Linked DNA regions of Spirosoma rhododendri. The protein of the gene in region 2 binds, or shares a complex with, the protein of the main gene of each other region. Links are inferred from orthologs where the notes say so. Each region holds a gene or a part of one and is shown on either strand. Other genes may lie near its edges.

Region 1 (2,997 bases), 1.6 Mb from region 2 along the record:
CAGCGATATGTTCGAGCACATGCCAAAGCGTGATTACGTTGTACTGGTTTTGCGGTACCTCTGCCAGAGAGCTGGCTAGTGCGACATTCAGTTTTGACTTAGCGACTGACCGGGCATCGGCGTCCGGCTCCATACCGGCAATCTGCCAGTTGTCTTTTTGGCACGTTTCCAGAAAGGATCCCGTTCCGCAACCCACGTCAAGAAGGCGACCTTTCTTTTCTACCAATGAATTTATCAGGGCCAGTTTTGCACGTAATGTATAGGAACGAACGCCTTTGTAAACTGTTCCGATCAGCCCTCCCCCACTATCGTTGTGAGATATGTATTCTTCAGATTTATAGTATTGCCCTATCGAAGCTGCGTCAGGGCGTGGGTTTGTCAGACGGAATCCACACGCATCGCACGATTGTATCTCGAATGTCTGGTTACTGACCAGATAATCTTTACATGATACGTAGGAGGAAAATATAGTGCCCGAGCACACAGGGCAGTACTGAACAGTTTCAAACGAAGACATTCTTGTGCATTTACGGAAAACAGATAATATGAAAGTGGCCGGTAGTGTACTAACCTACCGACCCATGTAAACCAGCAAAATTGAAATATCAGACGGGCTAACTCCACTGATTCGGGAGGCCTGACCAATGGTGGATGGCCGCGTTCGCTTCAGTTTATCCCGACCTTCAAACGACAACGCTTTCAGTTTATCATAGTCAAACTCTGTACCGATTGACAGATTTTCCCAGCGGTCTAACTTGTCGGCGTTCTGCTTTTCCCGCAACAGATAATCCTCGTATTTGATCTCGATTACTGTTTGTTCAACAACCTCTTCATTGAACTTTGTCGTGTCAGGCAAAGTAATGGCCAATAGTTCAGACACGTTTTCCGCCGTGATTTCAGGCCGTTTCACAAGTGTTCGCAGGGTAGCTGTCTCCCGCAGCGGTGAACTATTCTGGGTAGTTAGCCAATCATTTATGCCTTCTGGTTTCACCCGCTTGCTTTGAATGGCGTCTGTCAGTTCAGCTATCTTTTGCTGCTTTTCGACTAACGCGTCGTATCGCTGTTGAGAAGCAAGACCAATCTTGTACCCTTTTTCCGTCAGTCGAATATCAGCGTTATCCTGCCTTAACAAGGTGCGGTATTCCGCCCTCGACGTAAACATCCGATAAGGCTCTTCCGTCCCTTTCGTGATTAGATCATCAATCAGCACACCGATATACCCCTCTGATCGCTTGATCGTAAACGGGTCTTTTTCACAGACAGTGTGGTGCGCATTGATACCTGCAATCAAGCCCTGGCAGGCAGCTTCTTCATATCCAGTCGTGCCGTTTATCTGGCCTGCGAAGAATAGATTAGCTATCAGATGCGTCTCCAGCGTATGTTTTAACTGGGTCGGTGGAAAATAATCGTACTCCACCGCGTACCCCGGCCGGAACATTTTGGCGCGCTCGAAACCCGTAATTTTTTGCAACGCTCTCAATTGTACGTCCTCTGGTAACGAAGTTGAAAAGCCGTTTACGTATATCTCAACCGTGTCTTTGCCCTCCGGCTCGACAAAAATCTGGTGCCTGTCCTTATCTGCGAATCGGTTGATTTTATCTTCTACTGATGGACAGTAACGAGGCCCAAGGCCCTTGATGCGACCTGTGAACATTGGCGATTTTTCAAACCCTGTTTTAAGCTCGTCATGCACAGCCTGGTTGGTGTAGGTGATCCAACAGCTTTTCTGTTCAATCAGAGCGGGGGTATCTGAATAGGAAAATTTGCCGGGCTTCGTATCGCCAAGCTGCTCTTCCATTGCTTCATAATTCAGGCTACGGCCGTCAATCCGGGGCGGTGTTCCCGTTTTCATTCGCCCGCTCTCGAAGCCCAACTCTACAAGCTGCTCGGTCAGCCCACTCGCTGCGGCCTCCCCCGTACGACCACCACCAAACGTTTTTTCGCCGATAAACATGCGTCCGTTCAGGAATGTCCCGTTTGTGAGCACGACACTTTTAGCGTGAAAAACGATACCCATCATCGTTTTTACGCCGTAAACAGCGTTGTCTTTTACAAGTAGTTCGTTGACGGAGTCTTGCCAGAAACTTACATTATTATTGTTTTCTAGTGTCTTGCGCCATTCCCACGCGAAAGCATGACGGTCGCTTTGACACCGGGGGCTCCACATGGCAGGACCTTTCGATCGATTCAGCATCCGAAATTGAATCATCGTTTTATCCGAAATGATCCCTGACATGCCACCCAGTGCATCTATCTCACGTACGATCTGCCCCTTCGCTACTCCGCCCATTGCCGGGTTGCAGGACATTTGCGCAATAGTCTGCATATTCATTGTAATGAGCAAGACCTGCGATCCCATCGTGGCAGCCGCGTATGCAGCCTCACAACCGGCATGTCCTCCCCCCACCACAATCACATCATAACTTGACGTCATTTCAATAGTTTTTGTAAAATGTTTCACGTGGAAACTTTTCACGTGGTTGAATATTTATGCAACGACAACAAAAAACCGCTCGCCTTTGTGCCAAGCGAGCGGTTCAAAATCAAGTAACTACCTACTTGCTGAGTTTCTGCAAGTATTGGTTCGCTTCTTTCTTGTAGAAGATATTGTAGTTAGGCGTTACAGACCGTAAAACTTCGGTCTGCTTGGTAAACTGGCCATTTTTAATAGTATCAAAAAAGGCAGGTGTGCTGCTCTTCTGCGAGCGGGCCGCTTCAGCCTGACGCTTGGGGTCCTCCTCCTGCTGCTTTAACGCTTTCTCAGATTCGAGTAATCGTGTCAGAATTTGGTTCTGCCGATTAATCGTGTTTTGGGTAATGCGCTTATTGACGAGATCCGTTTCGGTCTGGTCCATTTTTTCCATCAGATCTTTTACCTGATCGCCCTGCTGTTTTCCAGCTTCAGTTCCCTTCGCATTTTCCTCCAACTTTTTGAGCATGTCACGCACCATTGCTTGCTGTGCAGCTAAACGCGAAAGCTCCTCAGATAGTCCCTGG
Region 2 (2,989 bases):
TGGCCTGATCTTGGGCTGTTACTCGCTGCCCTACTGTTACCTCGGTGCCGACGGCGCGCAGGTGCTGTGGCTGACCGAACGCATCAAAACCGACACGGCCCGGCGCTTGCAGGAAACGGGCGAGTGGGTATTTGCCATCAATACCGCCAAAAGCTGGCAGTCGCTGTATGGTGCGGTACCCGAAGCCGTTAGCCGGACGCTGAAAGTGAGACTGTTGCACGCGGGGCTAGGTGGTTTGCCGGGCATAGCAGCCGATGGAATAGCGATTGGGGTGTGCCGGTTAATCAGGAGGACATGGCTGGCACGAATCTGGCGTTTTCGTACGTCGTGCTGCTGGGTCTGCGGCAGGCGGGCGTGTCGGTTACGGAACAGGAGGAAGCCGATTACCTGCACCATATCAACGTCGTTGGCTGGCTCAACGGTGTCGATGGGCAGTTGCTGCCGCAGAATATGCGCGAAGCCTACCGGCTGGGGCAGGCCATTGGCAAACGGCAGTTCCGCCAATCGGAAGCGGGGGAGGGGCTGACCCGGTCGCTGCTCAATGCCATTGCCGAAACGGGCAGCAAGACGTCGGGGCGGCCGGATACGATTCGGAACCTCGCAGCGGGCGAAATGCGTTTCTTCCTCGGCGACCGCAACGCCGACCTGCTCGGTATTCCCAGCGCACCCATCGAAAAACGATTGGCCGGTGTCATCAGCCGCCTGCCCATTTTCGACGGTTCCGTCGCCCGACTGGGGTAGTCTGTCGTGGGTCGGGTCTGGGACGCCACCAACAAACCACAAACCACGAACGTTTTTGCTTCATTCAGAACCTATTGCTGCGCTGGCTACGGCACCCGGTATCGGCGCTATCGCCGTCATTCGTGTATCGGGCGATGACGCCATTGCTATCACGAACCGATTCTTCCGGGGAAAAGACCTCACGCAGCAGCCCACTCATACGGCTCATTTCGGCACCCTGCGTAACCCCGACGACACAATTATCGACGAGGTGCTGGCGACCGTGTTTCGGGCACCTCGTTCGTTCACTAAAGAAGACGTTGTCGAGATTTCGTGCCACGGATCGGAGTTTATCGTCCGGCAGATTTTGCAGCGGCTGGTGGCTGAGGGCGTCCGGCTGGCGCGGCCGGGTGAGTTTACCCAGCGGGCCTTCCTCAACGGGCAATTCGATCTGGTGCAGGCCGAAGCCGTGGCTGATCTGATCGCGTCTGACTCCGATGCTAGCCACCGCGCGGCCCTGACACAGCTACGGGGCGGGTTCTCAAAACAGCTTATCGACCTCCGGCAACAACTCATCGACTTCGTGGCGCTGGTCGAACTCGAACTGGATTTCGGCGAGGAAGACGTCGAATTTGCCCACCGCGATCAATTGCGGCAATTGATGCTCAGTATCCGGCGGGTGCTGCACCCACTGATCGAGTCGTTTGCCGCCGGGAATGTCATCAAAAATGGCGTCGCGACGGTGATTGTTGGCAAACCCAATGCGGGAAAATCGACGCTGCTGAATGCGTTGCTGAACGAGGAAAAAGCCATCGTTTCCGATATTCCCGGCACCACCCGCGATGTGATCGAAGACGAACTATTCATCGACGGTATCCGCTTCCGCCTGATCGACACCGCCGGATTACGGTCGGCGACGGATAAGATCGAAGCCATCGGTATCGAACGGACGCAGCAAAAAATGCGCGACGCGGCCCTCGTGATCTACCTGTTCGACGCGGCTTCCATCAGCACCGACGATCTGCAAGCCGCGCTGACGGAAGTGCATGAGTCGGGTAAGCCGTATCTGCTGGTCGGCAACAAACTCGACGCACTCGATACTGCGAGAAAGCAACAGCTGGAAGCTGTTGCGGACGAGTCGATACACTGGATTTCGGCGGCTCAGCACACGAATCTGGATGCGCTACGGGCGGCCCTGTCGAACCGGGTCCGTACCGATGCCGCCGTGCAGATCGGCAGTGCCGTTGTAACCAACGTGCGTCACCATGATCACCTGACCGGTACGGACAACGCCCTGGCCCGCGCCCTCGACGGCCTGGACTCGGGCGTAACCCCCGACTGGCTGGCGATGGACCTGCGCGTAGCCCTGCAACACCTCGGTGAGCTCACCGGACAGATCACTACTGACGATTTGCTCGACTCCATTTTCAGCAAATTCTGCATCGGAAAGTAAGTGCTGGCTGGAAAAAGCAGAGTGAATTATCAGCTTTTTTCGCGGGGTGATAAATAGGCAATTAACTCATTGTAAATCAATCGAGTTGGCGTAGTGAAACGGATGAATACAGGACCATAGAAAAAACAAAAGCTGATTAACATTGTTTGGTACAACAGTTTATTGTTTTTGTCTAACTACTAAGCCTTATTCATCCATGTTTCACACACTCAATGTCAAGAATCTGAGACGGGCGGGACTAGCCGTACTGACAGCAACGCTACTGATAACCGGCTGTACAAACAACACGCCCGACCCACAGCCTGGCACGGGTACAACGCAACCCGGCTCCGGAACGGTGACCAACCCTGGCTCTACAACGCCCGGTTCCGGCACAACGACGACACCAACCTCACCAACGCTCACCGTCGTCGCATCGGTTACGTACATCGCACAGCAATCTAATCTTACCTTACTGCGAACAGCCATCGTGCGAGCCGGTCTGATCGATGAATTCAACAAGTCGGGTATTACCATCTTTGCGCCATCCGACGATGCGTTCAGAGCGGGGGCTATAGTGATGCCAACGCGATCAACAACGCGCCGGTGTCTGAGTTGCAACGTATTCTACGCTATCATGTGGTAGGGTCGCGCATTGACCAGAGCGCCATACCGACAATGGTCAACACCGTTTATCAGACAACACTGGCTGATAACCAGATCTCGGTATACAAGGTGAACAACAGTGACATCAGCGTCAACAACGGCAAGATTATCCAGGGCGACAACCCGACGGTGGGTAGTGTGGTGCACATCATCAACGCGCTGCTGAAACCG

What was found. The genes of interacting proteins can lie anywhere in the genome.
Region 1: the proteins of mnmE (region 2) and mnmG are in contact, whole or in part, in a solved structure (PDB 9HIP), measured with the Escherichia coli proteins. The link is inferred for Spirosoma rhododendri from one-to-one orthologs.

What each region holds. Positions count from the first base shown.
Region 1 is NZ_CP051677.1:1,411,032-1,414,028, forward strand. Bases 4-2,995 are described here. They hold mnmG (tRNA uridine-5-carboxymethylaminomethyl(34) synthesis enzyme MnmG), read right to left. Parts: upstream 2,435-2,995; coding sequence 572-2,434; downstream 4-571. Other genes in these bases: HH216_RS05580 (class I SAM-dependent methyltransferase), read right to left, coding at 4-517; HH216_RS05590 (DUF4175 family protein), read right to left, coding at 2,556-2,995. Outside these bases: more of HH216_RS05580, read right to left, coding at 1-3; more of HH216_RS05590, read right to left, coding at 2,996-2,997. UniProt on the Escherichia coli protein: NAD-binding protein involved in the addition of a carboxymethylaminomethyl (cmnm) group at the wobble position (U34) of certain tRNAs, forming tRNA-cmnm(5)s(2)U34.
Region 2 is NZ_CP051677.1:3,034,241-3,037,229, forward strand. The notes cover bases 1-2,984. They hold mnmE (tRNA uridine-5-carboxymethylaminomethyl(34) synthesis GTPase MnmE), read left to right. Parts: upstream 1-796; coding sequence 797-2,173; downstream 2,174-2,984. Other genes in these bases: HH216_RS26615 (hypothetical protein), read right to left, coding at 1-220; HH216_RS26620 (oxygenase MpaB family protein), read left to right, coding at 295-741; HH216_RS25885 (fasciclin domain-containing protein), read left to right, coding at 2,370-2,798; HH216_RS25890 (fasciclin domain-containing protein), read left to right, coding at 2,768-2,984. In the rest of the region: more of HH216_RS25890, read left to right, coding at 2,985-2,989. UniProt on the Escherichia coli protein: Exhibits a very high intrinsic GTPase hydrolysis rate. Involved in the addition of a carboxymethylaminomethyl (cmnm) group at the wobble position (U34) of certain tRNAs, forming tRNA-cmnm(5)s(2)U34.